3 regions of the Bacillus sp. PK6-16 genome follow, and region 1 is predicted to be linked to each of the others. Evidence: riboswitches for the same ligand, from Rfam matches in the RefSeq annotation. Region 1 holds a riboswitch; each other region holds the start of a gene.

The links. A riboswitch is a leader RNA that binds a small molecule or an ion and turns the genes downstream of it on or off. The one in region 1 is predicted to bind S-adenosylmethionine.
Region 2: it holds a riboswitch for S-adenosylmethionine, as region 1 does, so the genes downstream of both, M1D66_RS10950 (hypothetical protein) here and metK (methionine adenosyltransferase) in region 1, are expected to answer to the same signal.
Region 3: it holds a riboswitch for S-adenosylmethionine, as region 1 does, so the genes downstream of both, M1D66_RS02410 (methionine ABC transporter ATP-binding protein) here and metK (methionine adenosyltransferase) in region 1, are expected to answer to the same signal.

What each region holds. Positions count from the first base shown of each region.
Region 1 is NZ_CP096511.1:715,592-722,627, forward strand. Features, by position in the region: gene pckA (phosphoenolpyruvate carboxykinase (ATP)) at 205-1,791, opposite strand; SAM riboswitch class I at 2,020-2,141, shown strand; gene metK (methionine adenosyltransferase) at 2,311-3,510, shown strand; gene M1D66_RS03650 (hypothetical protein) at 3,552-3,731, opposite strand; gene M1D66_RS03655 (hypothetical protein) at 3,738-3,917, opposite strand; gene M1D66_RS03660 (MogA/MoaB family molybdenum cofactor biosynthesis protein) at 4,154-4,663, shown strand; gene M1D66_RS03665 (molybdenum cofactor guanylyltransferase) at 4,660-5,262, shown strand; gene M1D66_RS03670 (glycosyltransferase family 4 protein) at 5,544-6,686, opposite strand; gene M1D66_RS03675 (phosphatase PAP2 family protein) at 6,699-7,036, opposite strand, start outside.
Region 2 is NZ_CP096511.1:2,123,276-2,130,311, forward strand. Features, by position in the region: gene M1D66_RS10925 (energy-coupling factor transporter transmembrane component T) at 1-499, shown strand, start outside; gene M1D66_RS10930 (ABC transporter ATP-binding protein) at 472-2,133, shown strand; gene M1D66_RS10935 (ECF transporter S component) at 2,106-2,807, shown strand; gene M1D66_RS10940 (YwiC-like family protein) at 2,990-3,712, shown strand; gene M1D66_RS10945 (hypothetical protein) at 3,743-3,934, opposite strand; SAM riboswitch class I at 4,057-4,155, shown strand; gene M1D66_RS10950 (hypothetical protein) at 4,256-4,513, shown strand; gene M1D66_RS10955 (SWIM zinc finger family protein) at 4,776-5,165, shown strand; gene M1D66_RS10960 (NAD(P)H-dependent oxidoreductase) at 5,189-5,764, shown strand; gene M1D66_RS10965 (group-specific protein) at 5,761-6,114, shown strand; gene M1D66_RS10970 (short-chain fatty acid transporter) at 6,155-7,036, opposite strand, start outside.
Region 3 is NZ_CP096511.1:496,162-503,197, reverse strand. Features, by position in the region: gene metQ (methionine ABC transporter substrate-binding lipoprotein MetQ) at 117-923, opposite strand; gene metQ (methionine ABC transporter substrate-binding lipoprotein MetQ) at 995-1,807, opposite strand; gene M1D66_RS02415 (methionine ABC transporter permease) at 1,831-2,496, opposite strand; gene M1D66_RS02410 (methionine ABC transporter ATP-binding protein) at 2,489-3,514, opposite strand; SAM riboswitch class I at 3,824-3,931, opposite strand; gene M1D66_RS02405 (hypothetical protein) at 4,057-4,401, opposite strand; gene M1D66_RS02400 (thioredoxin family protein) at 4,554-4,862, opposite strand; gene M1D66_RS02395 (toprim domain-containing protein) at 4,866-5,210, opposite strand; gene gcvH (glycine cleavage system protein GcvH) at 5,587-5,970, opposite strand; gene M1D66_RS02385 (arsenate reductase family protein) at 6,012-6,377, opposite strand; gene M1D66_RS02380 (hypothetical protein) at 6,788-7,036, opposite strand, start outside.

The sequences.
Region 1 (7,036 bases):
AATCTAGGTCACAGATGAAGAGATTAGCGTTTCACTTTATATAAGATATAGAAAGAAGCTTACGTTTTCACGTAAGCTTCTTTTTTATGTAAGTGTGTGTAACCGTTAAGCCGCATTGGGTTTTGTCGGTGAGTACGCGAAACTTTACGGTTACACGACACTTATTCATATGAGTAAAGGGTTATTCCAACAGAAAGTTTTAATTTAAGCGATTGGACCGCCTAAGTTAATAATGTCTTCAGATACGCTGTCGAATTTTTTGAAGTTAGCTTTGAATTCATTTGCAAGTTCGATTGCTTTTGCTTTGTAAGCAGCTTTATCAGCCCAAGTTTGTTCAGGCATTAACACTTCGTCAGGTACACCTGGTACGTGAAGTGGAACTTCAAGACCGAAGATGTCATGTTTAGCTGTTTCAGTTTTCGCAAGTTCACCGTTTAATGCTGCTTGAATCATTGCACGAGTGTAACCTAAGTTCATACGTTTACCAACGCCGTATTCGCCACCAGTCCAGCCAGTGTTTACTAAGAATACTTTCGCATCGTGTTTCTCGATTTTTTCACCAAGCATTTCAGCATAGCGAGATGCATCAAGTGGTAAGAATGGTGAACCGAAGCAAGTTGAGAATGTTGCTTGCGGAGATGTAACGCCGCGCTCTGTTCCTGCTAGTTTACTAGTGTAACCACTTAAGAAATGATACATAGCTTGCTCTTTTGATAACTTACTGATTGGAGGCAATACGCCAGATGCATCAGCAGTTAAGAAAATAATTGTATTTGGGTGTCCAGCAACACTTGGCAGTACGATATTGTCGATCGCATGCATAGGGTATGCAGCACGAGTATTTTCTGTTAAAGTAGTATCGTTGTAGTCCGCGATACGCGTTTGGTCATTAATGATAACGTTTTCTAAAACGGATCCAAATGTGATTGCATCGAAAATTTGTGGTTCTTTCTCGTGAGAAAGGTTTACACATTTTGCGTAGCAACCGCCTTCAATATTGAATACACCGTTATCAGACCAACCGTGCTCATCATCACCGATTAATTTACGATTTGGATCAGCAGATAATGTTGTTTTACCTGTTCCAGATAAACCGAAGAATAGTGCTACGTCGCCTTCTTCACCTACGTTTGCAGAGCAATGCATAGAAAGAATATCTTGTTCAGGTAGTAAGAAGTTCATAATAGAGAAGATTGATTTTTTCATTTCTCCAGCGTATTCTGTACCACCAATTAGTACAATACGTTTTTCGAATGAAACCATAATGAATGCTTCAGAGTTTGTACCGTCAACAGCTGGATCAGCTTTGAAGTTCGGTGCAGAAACAATTGTGAACCCTGACTCATGAGTTGTTAATTCTTCTTCAGTTGGACGAATGAATAATTGATGTACAAATAAATTGTGCCATGCATATTCATTAATAACTTGAATTGGTAGGCGGTAATTGCGGTCAGCGCCTGCAAATCCTTTGAAGACGAATAACTCTTCTTTTTCTTTTAAGTATTCTAAAACTTTAGTATATAATTTATTAAAATGTTCTTCAGAAATCGGTTGGTTCACAGCTCCCCAAGCAATTTTGTCAGCAACCGATGCTTCTTTCACAATAAATTTATCTTTAGGAGAACGTCCTGTATATTTTCCAGTTGAAGCAGAAACGGCACCAGTCGAAGTTAATTTCCCTTCATTTCGCATTAATACTTTTTCCACTAATTGCGGAACACTTAGTTGAATCTGTGCATTGCTTCCGTTCAATAATTCGTGTAAACCAATTTGGACATTCACAGTACTCATATTTATATACCATCCTTTTCATTTAATGAAATATTTCTCGTAATCCCCAACAAGAGTATAACACAATTATATAAATAATGTATACTATTTATTTCTTTTTGTTTGTGTGAATGCATTATTTCCCTATTAATATTTCATTTCAGGCGTATTGAGAAAAACTTTCAGGAAAATGTGAATATTAATTGACAAATGAATATCATTTCTTTAGTATAGGTTGGGACGGATACTCTCTTATCCCGAGCTGGCGGAGGGACAGGCCCGATGAAGCCCAGCAACCTCACTTGTAGTGGTAAATACAGGTGAATAGGTGCTAAAACCTGTGCGAGGCTACAGGTCTCGAACGATAAGAGCGAAGGGCAAAAAGCAGTATGCAAGTAGCAAATTAAACCTTTCCTCTATGTAAAGTAGGAAAGGTTTTTCTGTATGCTTGTGTGGGAGAATAAATGTATGTCGCAGTTTGTGGCAAATTAAGGATGAGTTCCGTACAATATATACAATTACTGTAGGGAGGTTTACCACATGACAAAAAAACGTCATCTGTTCACATCTGAGTCTGTAACTGAAGGACATCCAGATAAAATTTGTGACCAAATTTCTGATTCAATTTTAGATGCGATCTTATCAAAAGACGCAAATGCACGTGTAGCTTGTGAAACAACTGTAACAACTGGTTTAGTATTGGTAGCGGGGGAAATTACGACTTCTACTTACGTAGATATTCCAAAAATCGTTCGTGAAACAATTCAAGGCATTGGTTACACACGCGCAAAATACGGATTCGATGCAGAAACTTGTGCAGTTTTAACATCTATCGATGAGCAATCTGCTGACATCGCTATGGGTGTTGACCAAGCGCTAGAAGCACGCGAAGGTCAAATGACTGACGCTGAGATTGAGGCAATTGGTGCAGGAGACCAAGGTTTAATGTTTGGTTTCGCATGTAATGAAACACAAGAGTTAATGCCACTTCCAATCTCGCTTGCTCACAAATTAGCTCGCCGTTTAACTGAAGTACGTAAAGATGATACATTATCATACCTACGTCCGGATGGAAAAACGCAAGTTACAGTTGAGTATGATGAAAATGGTAAACCAGTACGTGTTGATACTATCGTAATTTCTACACAACATCACCCAGATGTTACATGGGAAGAAATCGATCGCGACTTAAAAGAGCACGTAATTAAAGCTGTAGTACCAGCAGAATTAATGGATGGAGAAACGAAATTCTTCATTAATCCAACTGGCCGCTTCGTAATTGGTGGACCACAAGGTGATGCTGGTTTAACAGGACGTAAAATCATCGTTGATACTTACGGTGGATACGCTCGCCACGGTGGCGGTGCATTCTCTGGTAAAGATGCAACGAAAGTTGACCGTTCTGCAGCATATGCAGCTCGTTATGTTGCGAAAAACATCGTAGCAGCTGGTCTTGCTGAAAAAGCAGAAGTACAACTTGCATACGCAATCGGTGTAGCACAACCAGTATCAATTTCAGTTGATACATTCGGCACTGGTAAAGTATCTGAAGACGTATTAGTAGAACTAGTTCGTAACAACTTCGATCTTCGCCCAGCTGGTATTATTAAAATGCTAGATTTACGTCGCCCAATTTACAAACAAACAGCAGCTTACGGCCACTTCGGACGTACTGATGTAGATCTATCATGGGAACGTACAGACAAAGCAGCAGCTTTAAAAGAGCAAGCTGGTCTATAATATATGAAAAAAAGCTTTGCGCGGTGAGCGCAAAGCTTTTTTTATTTCGTTTTACTTATAATTTGAATACATGATTTGCAATATACTTCGCCATCTAGCTCAATATACTTTTTCATATTAGTCATGCCACTTGCTGGAAATGGCATATGAATCCATGCCTTTTCATACGTTTGTATTTCCTTTTTACATGATTTACAAAGGGTGGGTTTCTTCTGGAACATATGTAATCAACCTTTCATTTGACGTGCTTTACCTGCGCAAAAGGCACTACTTAGTAAAAATAGTGTCGCGAATATAATGCTTACTAATGTAGCGTATGGAATTGCGCCTTTTAAGGAAAAGCCGACAGTGATTGAAGCGATGAATAAGAGGATAAATGTTGTTGTTAATTTTTTATAAAGTTCCATACTATGTAGACCTCCAATTTATTTTTTAGTACAAGTTTTAAAATTGAATTCTATTATGTAGAAAATATAAAGAGTAGCTAAAGATGTGTAGTCTAGGAGTATAAGAAAGTGCACTTTCTTTTTTGTGGGTTAGTATACTTATATTGTATCATGGCGCATGATTGGCTTCATACATAATTGTGTAAAGGTATGTATGATAAAATGAAGAAAAGTCTTTAAGAAAGGAAAGATAAAAAATGAGTGTAACTGAACATAAAAAACAAGCTCCAAAAGAAGTGCGTTGCAAGATCGTGACGATTTCCGATACACGTACGGAAGAAACAGATAAGAGCGGACAACTATTACATGAATTGTTAAAAGAAGCGGGACATAAAGTAACTTCTTATGAAATTGTAAAAGATGATAAAGAAAGTATCCAGCAAGCAGTGTTAGCTGGTTATCATAAGGAAGATGTAGATGTTATATTAACAAATGGCGGTACTGGTATTACGAAACGCGATGTCACAATTGAAGCAGTATCAGCGTTATTAGATAAAGAAATTGTTGGATTTGGTGAGCTGTTCCGTATGATTAGTTATTTAGAAGATATCGGAAGCAGCGCAATGTTAAGTAGAGCGATTGGTGGTACAATTGGGCGCAAAGTAGTCTTCTCGATGCCAGGGTCTAGCGGAGCGGTTCGCCTTGCGATGAATAAATTAATTTTACCGGAATTAGGTCATATTACATTTGAGCTGCATCGCCAATGAGTAAGTATGCTGGAATTGTATTAGCAGGTGGTATGTCGAGTAGATTCGGTGAGCCGAAAGCGTTAGCAATTTGGAAGGGAACTACTTTTGTTGAGCATATTGTGAAAGTGATGGGAAATACTTTGCAAGACATTGTAGTAATTAGCCATACTGATATAAAAGAGCGAGTAGAGCAATTCGTACAAGTACCTGTTATAGAAGACATTCCGCACTATAAAGGAAATGGACCGCTTGCCGGCATTGTATCAGGTATGGAATACATAGAAGCAGATTGGTATGCTATTATGCCTTGCGATGCGCCAAATGTTTCGCATGAATGGTTTACCATTTTACTGGAGCAAACGAACAATGAATATGATGCGGTTGTACCTATTATTAATGGAAGAAAACAACCGCTACTTGCGGCGTATCATAACCGCGTGAAAGAAAAGATTTATGCTTTACTTCAGGAAGAAAAAAGAAGTATGGGGCAGCTTTTATCACAATGTAATGTGAAGTATGTTTCTGGAGAAGATGTACAAGCGAATGCGGATTGGTTTATAAATGTAAATACGAAAGAAGAATATGGGCAGGCTCAAAAAGACCTTTCAAATGAATGAAAGGTTTTTTTGATATACAGAATTGGGGAACAATTGCTGTATAAAGGTATGTGAGTAAGTTGATTTTAAGGGGAATTCTTAAAATCATTATACAGTTAAAATACTGTATAACCATATATTAATTTTTATGGGTTTTTATTACAAGTTTGTTTAGTTATGTTTATTTTTGATATAATTAATATAGAAATAAAACAATGCTTAACCTTATGTATCATTTATTAAACTAAAATTTATGACCATGTAATAAACTCCCTTCGTTTTTTTGAAGGGAGTTTTTCTATTTAAGCAAGCAACTCTGATGCGTTATGCTGAAGGACTTCTTCATATTGGTTAAGCAAGCCACGAAAGATCTCATCCCAGCTCTTTGATTTCGCAAAAGATGAAGCTGCTATTCCCATCTGCTCAAGTTTTTCTTCATTTTGTAATAAAAAATAAATGGATGATAGAAATGCATCTTCATTTTTAGGCGGACAAAGAACTCCCGTTTTTCCATCTGTAATAATATTTTTAACCCCGCCACTATTTGCACCAATAACAGGTGTACCGCATGCGAGTGATTCAAGTACGACATTTCCGAATGTTTCAGTAGCTGATGGAAATACCATTATGTTAGAACAAGCATATGCTTCAGCTAAATCTGCACTTTGTAAATAGCCAGTAAAAGTGATGTTTGTTTTCGGAACAGCTTCACGTAAACTTGTTGCTAGAGGACCGTCTCCTGCTATAAGCCAATGAATGTCGCTTCGAGTATGTGCTGATTTAACGATAAGATTTTGCAACGTATCAATATCTTTCTCAGGAGCAATCCGTCCAACATAGGAAAGGACGTACTTCGCTGTAATATTATATTTTTTTCGGAATAGGTCTGTATTGTAAGATGGATGAAAGAGATTGCAATCTACACCACGTCCCCAAATAGAGAGGGCCTGAAAGCCTTTATGTTTTAATTGATGTAATGTTTCAGGAGAGGGTACAAAATTTTTTTGCATATGACTATGAAACCATTTTAAATAGTTCCACAGCATATTGGAGAGGAATTCGATTTTGTAATAACGTAAATAGGCATCGAAATCAGTATGATAAGAACCGACAACTGGGATGTTTAACTTTTTTGCATAATACAATCCACAAAGTCCCATGTTGAAAGGTGTGGCAATGTGAATCATGTCAGGTTTAAAGGAAAGTAGTTCCCGTTTAATGCGCGGAGTAGGAAAAGAAAAACGACATTCTGGATATAATATTGTTAACGGGATACTTCTCATCTTATTCACATTCGCTACAAAATTATCTTCAGCTGTATGCTGAGGGGCGAAAACAGAATAGGCGATCTGTTCTTTCTGAAAATATCGTGTTAATCGCTCTAACGTTTTCGCAACCCCGTTAACTTGTGGCGTAAAAGTATCGGTAAAAATGGCGACTCTCATCATATCACTCCTTTATGTGAAAAGTGGGATGAATTGATAAAAAGAGATGATGCCAGAGCAAGTGCCAAGGCACATACCGACGAATACATCTGACGGATAGTGAAGTCCTAAATAAATACGTGAAATACCAACGCATAATGCTAACGGTAATAGGAAAGCAAGTAAGCTTGGATTATAGCAAATAAATGGAATGAAGACAGAGAAAACGGCTGTTGTATGACCAGACGGGAAAGAGTGGTCTTTTAATGGATGGACTGGATATTTTGCATCCTGAATTGTTAAATAAGGACGTTTTCGTGGATACCATCTTTTTAATATTTGTACAGGAATATGGCTAATTGCTAAAGAAA
Region 2 (7,036 bases), 1.4 Mb from region 1:
GTTTTCAAGAATTTCACCGAAAGTTGCATTGTTAACGATGATTACAGTGAGATTTGTTCCTTTGTTTATAAGACGATTAAAGAAAATCACACTCGTCCAAAAAACGAAAGGTGTGCAGGTAGATTCAGGTTCGATAATTGAACGCGTCAAAAATGGTACGCAATTGCTGCAAGTATTATTAATTTGTTCATTAGAAGATGCACTGCAAACGGCAGATTCTATGCAAGCTCGTGGATTTGGTGTAACGAAGCGTACGGCGTATATTCGCTATAGAATGGAAAGGCGTGATTGGTATACGCTCAGTTATTTAATCATTTTATTTATAGCTGCTATTGTATGTAGTAATTATGGCGGAGGGAAATTGATTATTTATCCGAAAGTCGAATCTATTTTATTCCAGCAATACGATGGAATGATGTTTGTATTATTTACACTGTTTATTAGTTTACCAATTATGATGGAAGGGAGAGAATGGATATGGTGGCGCATGCAGAAATAAACAATTTATCATTTGTATATGCTGATGAAAACGAATACGCGTTACAGCATATTTCTCTTTCTGTTCAAAAAGGTGAGTTTATTGCACTTGCTGGAGGATCGGGATCTGGGAAGACGACGTTATTAAAACATTTTAAAAAGGAGTTACTTCCAATTGGTACGCGTTCTGGAGAGATATTTTATGAGGGTGTTTTAATAGAGGAAGTAGCTGATTTGTTATCTGCCCAAGAAATTGGGATGGTATTTCAAAACCCAGAAAACCAGATCGTTATGGATACAGTGATTCAAGAATTAGCATTTTCTTTAGAAAATATCGGATTACCATCACATATTATTCAAAAAAGAATAGCAGAGCTTATTAGCTTTTTAGGATTTCAAGATTTATTGCATCAATCTGTTCATACGTTATCTGGTGGGCAGAAGCAGCTTGTCAATTTAGCTGCGGTATTAGTTATGCAGCCGAAATTGCTATTATTAGATGAACCGACAGCGCAGTTAGATCCAATCGCTGCAAAAGAGTTTTTAGGATTATTAAAACGGATTAATGAAGAACTTGGAATTACGATTATTTTAAGTGAACATCGCTTAGATGAAGTTATCCCGCTTGCAACACGCGTTGTTTGTATGGATAATGGCCGTATTATGTATGATGGTAGTCCTAAAATTGTTATTACGGATATGTGGGGAGTAGAAACATTCCGTCCATTTATTCCGCAAATTCCAAGGCTATTTTTAGAGTGGAATGTGAGAGATATTCCGTTTACAGTGCGAGAGGCGCAAATGAAAATGAATGATTTTGCAGCGATATCATATGTAAATGACCCAATAGCACAAAGTGAAAAGCAAGAGGTAATTTTAAGCGCAGAGCATATTTCGTTCCAATATGAAAAAAATAGTCCGCTTATTTTACGTGATTTATCAGTTTCGATTGAAAAAGGAAAATGGGTAGCGCTCGTTGGGAAGAACGGTACAGGTAAGTCTACACTGTTAACGATTTTAGCAGGATTACAAAAAGCGAGAAGAGGAAAAGTAAAGTGGAACGGAAAAGTGATACATAAAATCGATTCGAAAGAACGGTTTAAAAGTATTGGGTATGTATCGCAGCATCCGTATTACCATTTTACATTTGATACAGTATGGGATGAGGTTTATGAACGTGCGCGTGAATTATATGGAGAACAAGGAAAAGAAATAGCAGAAGATACGCTAAAACAGTTTTGGTTGTATTCGCTTAAAGAACGCCATCCGCACGATTGTAGCGGAGGAGAGCAACAATTACTTGCGTTATGTACGACGTTATTATCAAAGCCGACTTTATTATTACTTGATGAACCGACAAAGGGATTGGATCCATGGAAGAAAGAAAGAGTAGGAGAGCTATTTAGGAAGCTACAAAAAGAAGGTACAACAATTGTAATGGCAACGCATGATATTGAGTTTGCAGCGAAATACGTGGATCAATGTATGATGTTATTTGATGGAACAGTCATTATGAATGATGCACCGAAAGAATTTTTTAGCGGCAACTTCTTTTATACAACATCTATTAATCGATTCATTCGAAAAGACTTGCCATATGCATTAACGTGGGAGGATGTGTACGAAGCTTGTCCAAACGATATGTTGCATTCATAATATGTATCTTTGCAGTAATAATCGGCACATTGCTTTTTACGACACTTGTTATGGACGGTTATTACATGTTAAGTAGTTTGTTTATATTAGCGGTTATTATGTTACCTTTCTATATCCGTTTTGAAAGAAAGGCGTTTGTTTCACGTGAAATTGTTCTCGTTGCTGTATTAGCGGCAATTGCAGCAGTAAGCCGGGTGCCATTTTCTATTTTACCAAGTGTACAACCAACTTCTTTTGTCATTATCGTTTCTGCAATTGTATTTGGAAGTGAAACTGGTTTTATGATTGGTGCTACAGCAGCAATCGTATCTAATATTTTTTTAGGACAAGGTCCATGGACACCGTGGCAAATGTTTTCGTGGGGCATGATTGGTTTTATAGCAGGTTTACTTCGTAATACATTTTTTATGAAAAAGCTATGGGGGAGACTTCTTTACGGAGTAATTGTTGGCTTTTTATTTGGCTGGATTATGAATTTCTGGGGCCTTCTCGGTTTTATACGAGAAGCAACATGGGAAACTGTCATTTCGTATTATATCGCAAGTTTTTACTTTGATTTGAGCCATGCGATTTCGAATGTTATTTTCTTATTACTATTTAGTACTTCATGGATTACGATTCTTACAAGATTTAAAAAGAAATACGGTATATTAGATGAGCATAACGTGACATAGAAAAGCATACTCATATAAGGTAGGGTCGCGACTTACATATTCGTTTGCCTCTTTCATGCTTCTTACATAATGTAAGGAGCATTTTTTTGTCAAAAAATCGTTTCAATATGCATCCGCTATTATATAAAATTATTTGTATAATTGTAGGTGAGAACTTTTTTCAAAAGGGAGGTGTATAGTTAATGAAGTTAGTTATTCCGAAGCAACATGGTGCATGGGCTATGCTTGTTATTCCTTTTTTATTAAGTGTCGTACTTGGGAAACCTACTATTTATCATATTCCATTGTTTTTAGCGTGGTTCTTTATCTATTTAGCCACATATCCATTTCTTACGTACATAAAGCAAAGACGAAAAAAAGAGTTTTTACAAGCTGCCATTGTTTATTTTATTATTGCGTTCCTATTTGGGGTGATTTCTTTATTATATGAGTGGCGAATTCTTTTATTCGTAATAGTAATGATTCCATTATTTATAGTGAATATGTATTACGCTCGTCAAAAAAATGAAAGAGCACTATTAAATGATATTTGTGCGATTATTGTGTTTTGTATCGGTGGGTTAATTAGTTATTACTTTTCAATGAAGCAAATCGATCATACAGCTATATTCATTGCACTTATTTCATTTTTATACTTTTTAGGTAGTACGTTCTATGTGAAAACGATGATTCGTGAAAAAAATAATCCGAAGTATCGTCTTATATCTTGGGGATATCATATCGTATTAACGATAATTGTATTTGCGATTAATCCGTGGTGTTCTCTCATTTTTATACCAAGTGTCATTCGAGCGATTATGTTGTATGGTAAAAAAATTTCTATTATAAAAGTAGGAATTTTAGAAATTGCTAATTCTGTATATTTTTTAATCATAACGGCAATAATTATGAAGTATGCCATTTGAAAAAACTTCCCATCAATTGATGGGAAGTTTTTAATCTTTTTCTAAAATGTGAACGGTGTACTCGCAACGTTGAATAGCTTGTTCAACAGCATAAAGTGATTGTTCAATACGAGCGCGATTAAAATCTTTTTCAACTGTTTCGAGCGCTTCTTCTAAACAATTTTTAGCTTCTTGTAATGATTGAAAAGAATCTTGTACATATCCGCGAGCATTTTGATGCATTTCATAATCCTCCTTGCGTGTTCGTATATGGGTAGTATGAACAGTAAGGAAGAAAATATAATTTATTATATTTGTTTGACAATTAAAGTGGAATTACGTATAGTAAGAATTAAGTGAATATTTTCTTATCCAGAGAGGTGGAGGGACTGGCCCGATGAAACCCAGCAACCGCGATGCAGGTGCTAATTCCAGCAGAACATATTTGTTCTGGGAGATAAGACGAAGATATATACGTAACTTCTTCTTATCGGAGAGGTTTTTTTATTGCAAAAAAACCGATTACGAAAATTTATATTAAGAAGAAAGGGGTTGCGCATTACTGTGACACTCGAAAAATACGTAAAACTGCGTAGTACAGTTTATGAATATATGATAGAGCAAGATAAGCCGATATCATTGTTAGATATTCAAGAACATATCGTTTCGCATCATGAAGGAAAATTCACGAAAAAGATGTTGCATCAATTTTATTTATCAAGATTATTAGACGAACTAAAACTGGATGGGAAAATTACATTAGCTGATGAATATCTCTATGCTGAAAAAGGGGTATTGTATAAGGCGAGAAAAGGGAGCTAAGCTCTCTTTTTTTCTTAAAATAACGGAGTATGTAGAGTAAAAGACTGCTAAAGCAGCCTGATACAGGGAATGGTGTTGAGTGTGTAGTGTCAAAAATTGAATGTGCCTGAAAGAGGCAATTCATATCGGCTGCAAATGAAAAGAGACACCTTCGCCGAATAGGTGTCAGTCGTTTTGTCACGTAGACTTGCTACTTAACAGTAATTAGAATAACATGCAGGATTTTCGAAGTCAAAAGGGAATTAAAGGAAGGGGTACAATTATGTACGCTTACTTATTAAAAGATATAACGAAATGGATCCCAAAGTACATTGTAGATAAGGGATATGAATATTATGAAGATGGGCATGTAGAAGATGTTGAAATACAAGATAAAAAAGTGTTTGCTTTCGTTACTGGAAATGCAGGGAATTATGAAGTAGTTATCGATCTCGAAGATTTTTCAGAAAGTAACTGTGAGTGTCCCTATGAAAATTATTGTAAACATATGGCGGCAGTTGTTTATGATATGCAAGGTGCTGGTGAGAGTGCAGTTAAAGAGAAACTGAAAGATTTAGAAAAAGAAGAGTTACTTATATTATTAAATCGATTGTTGCAAAGTTCGAAAAACGTACAAATTGTAGAGAAGATGTTAAAGAAGGGGAAACTTTAACGTATAGAGGGAGTTGTTTTGTAGTGAACGTACTAATTATATATGCTCATCCTAGTCCTTCCAGTTTTAACGCGGCGATTTTCAATCATGTGCAAAAAGGACTACAGGAAACAAATCATTCAGTTACCGTACTTGATTTATACAAAGAACAATTTGATCCAGTCCTCGTATTCAATGAAGAGAAGAAAAGACGTGATTTAGTAAATGAAGAGGAAACTGCTCGGTACAGAATGTTAGTAGAAGAAGCAGATACACTTCTATTTATCTATCCAATATGGTGGTGGGGGATGCCAGCAATTTTAAAAGGTTTTATTGATCGTATTTTCGTAGCTGGATTTGCTTATAAATATGAAGGGGCTCTGCCGAAAGGATTATTGCAAGGGAAAAAAGCGTGGGTTATTAATACGTTAGACTCGCCTCTATGGTACGTCGCATTGTTATATCGATCAGCAGATTGGATTATAATGAAGAGAGGTGTTTTACGTTTTTGTGGCATTCGCGATATAAAACGGTCAGTGTTTCAATCTGTGAAAACGAGTAAAGTATCAAAGCGTGAGAAATGGTTATTACAAATAGAAGAAAAGGCTCGTGCATTATGAATGAAGTCGATCGTATTATAAACTGTGTTCAGTATGATGGCGAACTTTTTCGGAAGTATGTTACGTGTTTACTTCAATTGAAAAAATGTAGCGAAACATTTCAGCAAATTCAAATAGAGTTAAGAAATGATTATTTAATAAGAGGAATTTGTGAAAGAGAAGTTGATGAGGTAGTACGGGGAAGTAAAGAATATGAAATGCATTTTCTTCCTAAAGTATTACAGTGGAATTTTTTGAGGGGAAATCCACATCTAATTGAAAAAGTGTGCGAAGATTTTTTTGCATTTGAGTCATTACATCTTACGGAGTTAGAGTGGGAGAAGATTATAAAATTCATGGGAAATAAGTGATTTATTATGTAAAAAAGCTAGTATAAAACTAGCTTTTCGTTTAAATAAATAAAAAGCATAGACTAATGATGAAACCCGCATATAGTAAGTTCACAACACAAAATCCCATAATGTCACGAGCACCTAAACCAGCTATCGCTAATTCTGGTAATGCCCAGAAAGGTTGAATTAAATTCGTCCAAGCATCGCCCCATGCAATTGCCATTGCTGTTTTTGCAGCAGGTACACCAAGTTCAGCGCCAGCTGGAATCATAATTGGTGCTTGCACAGCCCATTGACCGCCGCCAGATGGAACGAAAATGTTAACAATGCCAGCACTTAAAAATGTAAAGAGCGGAAAAGTCGTTTCATTTGAAATGCTAATAAAGAAATTAGAAATAGCTCCTCCAAGTGAAAGTCCTTCACTATTTGCTCCAATCATCATGCCCATAATTCCTGCGTAAAACGGAAATTGAAGTAAAATGCCAGAAGCACTTTTTGTAGAGTCTGAAAAAGCACGAATATACTGAATCGGAGTACGGTGGAAAATAAGACCTGCAATTAATAACATAAAAATCACGATATCGAGAGTAAGGTTAAAACCTTTCGTATAAAAGTAATTGAAAATATAAATGAGACCTAACAATCCAACGCAAAGTGTAATAATAATGCTATTTTCCATCTTTTCAGCGAACGTATTTTTTTCTACTTCTTGAGCAGCAGCTTCTTCATGGAACACGCTAGGATCTACTGTAATCGTATGTTTTTCATCTGGATGCATCGCTTTATTAATGAGAGGCATCGTAATGAGAAAAATAATAACTGGAACGAGAGCGTATGGTGAGAATAACGTTTCTGTTATTGGAATCGCCTCTTTAATACTTCCAGCAGTCGTTTTAATTAACGTTTCACCGCCTGTTGCTAACGTAAGAGGGATAGAGGC
Region 3 (7,036 bases), 220 kb from region 1:
AACCGTTTTTTCACAAATGTATATAAGTATTTCCTTCACATCTTTCTATGATACACCTTTCTTCTTATTTATATAAAGAAAAAAGGACTGGTAATTTTCCAGCCCTTTCCTTATATTTATTCACTTACCGGAAGTACAGCACCTTTATATTCTTTATTAATAAAATCTTGAATTTCTTTTGAATGTAGCACTTCTACTAGCTCTTTAATTTCTTTTTTCTTCTCATCACCTTTACGAACTGCAATGATGTTTGCATACGGAGAGTCTGATCCTTCAATCGCAATTGCATCCTTTGTTGGATTTAATTTTGCATCAATTGCATAGTTTGAATTAATAAATAAAGCATCTCCCTCATTATTTTCATACAATTTCGGTGAAAGTCCCGGTTCAACATCTGTTTTAAATTTTAAGTTTTTCGGGTTTTCTACAACATCTTTTACTGTTGCTTTAACAACATCTACTCCGTCTTTTAATTTAATAACGCCACCTTTTTGTAACAGCGCTAGCATGCGGCCACGCTCCGCTACGTTATTACTCATAATCACTGTTCCGCCATCTGGTAGGTCTTTTAAGCTTTTATATTTCTTAGAATAAATGCCCATAGGTTCTAAATGGATTTTTCCTGCGTTTACAATTTTATATCCCTTTTCTTGAATTTCTTTATCTAAGTAAGGAATGTGCTGGAAGTAGTTCGCATCAATTTCTTTATCCGCTAAAGCCTTATTCGGCAACACATAATCTTGGAATTTTTTAATTTCTAATTTAATACCCTTTTTCTCTAAAATCGGCTGTGCCTTTTCTAAAATAACAGCGTGTGGCACGTTAGAAGCTCCCACAACAAGCTTATTCTCCTCTTTTCCTCCGCAAGCAGCTAATGTAAATACAGACAACGCTGTAACAATTGACAGTAGAACCTTTTTCATATGCTTTCCCCTTCTCCCCAATAGTTATGTAGTTATAAAAAGAGCCGGCATACACCAGCCCTTTTCAGCAATTATTCTTTTACAGGAACAACCGCCCCTTTATATTCTTTATTAATGAAGTCTTCAATTTCTTTAGAATGCAATACTTCTACAAGAGCTTTAATCTCTTTCTTATCTTTATCGCCTTTACGAACAGCTATTATGTTTGCGTATGGTGAATCATTTCCTTCAATTGCAATTGCATCTTTTTCCGGATTTAACTTTGCATCAATTGCATAGTTAGAGTTAATTAAAACAGCGTCGCCTTCTTTATTGTTATACACTTGTGGCAATAAACCAGGCTCGATATCCGTTTTGAATTTTAGATTTTTCGGATTATCTGCAATATCTTTTGGAGTTGCTTTAACTGGATCTATTCCGTCTTTAATTTTTAAAATACCTTCTTTTTGTAAAATTGCTAAACCACGTCCGTGGTCAGCAACTGAATTACTCATAATAATTGTCGCACCATCTGGAAGCTCTTTTAAACTCTTATACTTTTGAGAGTACACACCAATTGGTTCTAAATGAATCTTTCCTGCTACTTCAAAGTCATACTTTTTATCTTTAATTTCTTTTTCTAAATACGGAATATGCTGGAAGTAGTTTGCATCTAATTCCTTATCCGCTAACGATTTATTTGGTAATACGTAGTCTTGGAATTTTTTAATTTCTAATTCAATTCCTTTTTTCTCAAGTAACGGTTTTGCCTTTTCTAAAATAACAGCGTGCGGTACGTTAGAAGCACCAACAACAAGTTTCTTTTCATCTTTATCTTTCCCGCCACAAGCAGCTAATCCAAAAATTGAAGTTGAAATAAGTGCCGTAAGTAATAATTTTTTCATTTGAAACATCCTCCCGTTTTTCATTATCGTTTATCTATTCGAGTCGTTAAACTATCACCAATCCACTGAATTAAAAATACAACTAGTAATACACAAATTGTCGCAACGATTGTTACATCGTTATTCCCTCTTTGGAATCCTTCTAAGTAAGCAAGTGTTCCAAGGCCACCAGCACCAACAACTCCTGCCATTGCTGTATAGCCTACTAAAGCAATTGTCGTAACCGTAATACCAGATACTAATGCTGGTAACGATTCTGGAATTAACACTTTCAAAATAATTGTGCTTGTTTTTGCTCCCATTGCTTTTGAAGCTTCAATTACACCTTTATCAATTTCGCGAAGTGCGATTTCAACCATTCTCGCGTAGAATGGTGCCGCTCCAATAATTAAAGCCGGCAAAGCTGCACTTGCTCCAAGAATTGTTCCAAGAAGAATCTTTGTGAATGGGATTAATAAAATAATTAAAATGATGAATGGTATAGAACGGAATATATTTACGAATGCTCCAATCACCGTATTAATTGATTTGTTTTCCCATAAATTATCTTTTGCTGTCATGAAGAGTAACAATCCTAAAATGAGTCCTAAAACAAATGTCGCAAGAGCTGCGATTGCCGTCATATATAACGTTTCACCAGTTGCTTCTAACATTTGATTCCAATCAACATTTGTGAGTAACTTATCCATGTGCAATCACCTCCAGCTCTACTTGATCTTGATGAATTCCTTCTATTGCTTGCTGGATCGCTGTTTCCTCACCATTTAAATGAACAACTAAACTACCGTAAGAACCGTTATTCGTTTGTGCGATATTTCCTTGCAAAATGCTAACTTCTATGTCACTGCGTTGCATCAATCGTTGAAGCACTGGTCTTTCTACAGCCTCACCGATAAACTGCAAACGAATTACTTTTCCATCTGGATATTTTTCAATTAAACTTTCAATCGTTTCATTTGTATCTTCAGAATCCGTTAACTGCTGTACAAATCGTTTCGTAATATCTTGCTTCGGATTACGGAATACATCAAGTACTGGACCTGTTTCTACAATCTTTCCTTTCTCCATTACCGCAACACGATTACAAATCTTTCGAATTACGTGCATCTCATGTGTAATGAGTACAATTGTTAAACCAAGGCGCTTATTAATGTCTAATAGTAAATCCAAAATTTGATCTGTCGTTTCCGGATCAAGAGCTGACGTTGCTTCGTCACATAAAAGCACTTGTGGATTGTTAGCTAATGCTCTTGCAATCCCGACGCGTTGCTTTTGTCCCCCGCTCAGCTGAGATGGGTACGCGTCTCCTCTTCCTTCTAATCCAACAAGATGAATTAATTCATCAACACGTTTTCTTCTCTTCTCTTTATCAACACCTGCAATTTCAAGTGGAAACTCTATATTTTCACGTACAGTTCGTGACCAAAGTAAGTTGAAGTGCTGAAAAATCATTCCGATTTCTTGCCTTGCCTTACGAAGTTCACTTCCTGTAATTGCTGATATAACACGATTTGCAATTGTAATTTGGCCAGAAGTCGGTTTCTCTAACTGATTAAACAATCTGATTAAAGAACTTTTCCCAGCGCCGCTATATCCAATAACACCAAATATTTCACCTTTTTCTATTTTTAAATTGGCGTTATCTACAGCAGTGACATCACCGCTTTTCGCCTTATATATTTTCTTTACGTTCTCTAATAGAATCATGATGTTCACCCCTTTTTTAAATAAAAAGCGCAAGCGGATCGTTTAGAACAAGAGGGCGTTTAAATCCCTGACGTAGAGGCGCTTTTTGCCTCATAGGAAGGGATGACACGACCGACTGTTCTAGCCGCTGGAGCTAGATTTCATAAAGATTTTAGGTCGACTCCGCAATTTTTTATTTTTAATGCGTGTAGTCCACTGTTATCATTACTTTTATTATTTGAATGTCCTCCACATTCAAACAATAAAAAAACCTTTCTGCTTTAGAGAAGCAGAAAGGTTTTTATGCGTATATAACAACATTATCCCTCTCTCTCATCTCTCAAAGCATTTGCTTTGCAGGAATTGGCACCATTTCAACATAAGTTGACGGTTGCCGGGCTTCACAGGGCACAGTCCCTCCACCTCTCTTGATAAGAGAAATCAGATTCAATTTTCGTCTGATTTGAAATTTATGAAATTGTCTATATTTTATGACTTGAATTGTATCAATATACACTCACCATGTCAACAGAAATTTTCGCAAAAAATGAAACTTCAGAATTTTAAGCACCTACTGACATCGGTTTACATATATGAAACATCGATTCCACTAATAACATCGTTCGGTACGTTCCCGAATATTGTACACGTCCATCATTCATTAGCATTTGCAATCGTACATTTCCATTCACCAATTGTTCTATATCCTTTTCATCTAAGCAAATGATTTGTTCCGTTCCTCTTTCTTCATGTACCAGCTCTATATAATCTCTTGAAATTTGTAACGAACAACTTTCATCTCCAAAACGAAAATTAACAGTTTTTTCTTCTTGTCTTAAAAGCGGTTCTAAATGATATTGAGCATTAGCGTAATTTACAAATGATTGAAGCAAAGAATATAATCTCACCCTAAATCACATCCTTCATATCACTTTCTATTACATACCATTCCCTCTCACTAAAGAGCAATCCTGTTATTTTCGCTCGACAAATACTGTATCCACCCTGCATCTCGACATATTTCCCAAGAAATATGTCGAGGCGGCAAAAATTTTGCCGCCTACTTTAATTCCGTATATAAATATTCAACCGAATGAAATGCGTATATCTTCTTCATCAGTGTCCCATTTTCAAAAACAAGTAAACAAGGTACACTTTCAATCCCATACTCTTTCGCTAAATGCGGAGCATAATTTAAATCTAACATCCCAATTTTGAGGCCTTCAATTGTCATCTCAACGACTGTTAACATCTTTTTTGCTAATTGGCATGTTCCACACATTGGAGTATATACATATAATACTGTTTTTTCTTCGTTCTCTATTAGGGCTGTAGCTTCGGCTCCTGTCCAATCAATCACTTCTATCATTCCTTACCGTAAATATTCTGTATAAACGTCAATGTCGGCTCCCCATAATACATTTGCTAAGTGTGTAGATGGCGCAGTTGCCACTTCTCGGTACGAGCGATCAATATAGATATGCTCGGCTTGCGGGAATTCTTTTCGAAATTGTTTCCTTAACTTTTCTCCAGCATCATCAGCATCCACTAGCACATACACTTCCTTATCAAAAAACTGATCAACGAGCTCATCCATTTTCGACAAACCAATTGTACCATTTGTACAAACAATTTCCACCGGTTCACGAATAATAGATTCAATCTTTCTTCTATCTGATGTACCTTCTACAATAATGACTTTTTCTACATAAATCATATGTCATCACCCGATCACCATATACTATATAACCTTGAACTTAGTATATAGTATATTCGTTATTTTCATGTTGTTTCCTGTTTATTTTTGCAAAAGAAAAGCGCAAGCGGCTCATTCAGATTGTGAGGGGGATGGAGCTTCTGACGTAAAGGCGCTTTTGGCCTTGCAGGAAGAAGCGAAGCCACCGAACAATCTAGCCGCTGGAGCTAGACAATGAAAAGCGCAAGCGGCTCATTCAGATTGTGAAGACTTATGAAACCTTACCACAAAACAGTTTTTCTCATAATAGCTTATTTATTTACATATAACTTGAATTTCATTATTTCACAAAAAATAAAAAAGGACAGCACAAAGGCTGTCCTTTAGTCGACTATAATTAGTCTTGGTTTGTCATTTCTGCATATTTTTCTGCAGTTAATAACTTCTCAACTTGGCTTGCATCAGAAAGTTCAACTTTAACCATCCATGCACCCTCGTATGGAGATTCGTTAACAAGTTCTGGTTGGTCACTTAATTCTTCGTTTACTGCTACAACTTTACCGCTTACAGGTGCGTATAACTCAGAAACTGTTTTAACAGATTCTACGCTTCCGAATGGCTCGTTAGCTTCGATTGTTGCACCTACTTCAGGAAGTTCAACGAATACGATATCGCCTAGCTCACCTTGTGCAAAGTGAGTGATACCGATAACAACTTCATTACCTTCAGTTTTTACCCATTCGTGTTCTTCAGAGTAACGTAAATTATTTGGAATGCTCATGACTGTACCTCCAGTGAATGTATTAATTATGTAAAAATACCTTATTGGTACTTTTTCCACACACTTTCAAACTGCTCTTCGTTAAAACCAAGTGTTACATTCGTTCCATCTGTTACAATTGGACGTTTAATCAACATGCCATCAGATGCTAAAAGCTCATACATTTCGTCTTCGCTTGCATCTTTCAACTTATCTTTTAGACCAAGTTCACGGTAACGCATTCCACTTGTATTAAAGAATTTTTTTAATGGTAATTCACTTTTTTCATGTAAATTACGTAAATCTTCTTTTGATGGTGGATTTTCAACAATATGAATCATCTCATATGCTACATCGTTTGCCTCAAACCATTTCTTTGCCTTTTGACATGTGCCACACTTTGGATATGAATAAAATGTTACTGTCATAAATTCACCTACTTTTTTACTAACCTTTACCTTTATCATATAGAAAACGTTTTATTATTTCAAACCATTATTCGCTAAACTTTTACTTATTTCGTGATAATTTTTAATAATCCTGCGAATTTTTCTTATTTTTCCGCCATTTGTTAAGAAAAAAATAAATATATAAATTTTTTAGATTCTGCACCAAACATATATCTTAAACAAGCGTTTGATTAATTCTCCATTTTCTTTCTTAACCTTTGAACTACAGGAGTTTCTTTCTACCGAACATACAGCTTAAACAAACGTTTGATTAATTCTCTATTTTTCTTTGTTAACCCTTGAGTTACATCGGTTTCTTCCTACCGAACATACAGCTTAAACAAACGTTTGTTTAAAAAAACAAGAAGCCTCTTTTGCAGGCTCCTTCATTATCTATTTAAATAATCTGCAATTGTTTGAAATACGACGATATACATATTATGAATACTTTCTTCTGTATTTCCACCATTCGATAAACCAACTGCCCATTGTTGTCCTTCACCACTTCCGATATTCGCAAACCCTTGCGTATACATAGCATTTACATCTTTTCGGGCACTGTTATACTCTATCCCTTTTGTAATAAAAATCGAATATGATTTATCTTGTAAACCGATAAAAAACACTGGTTTCTTTAG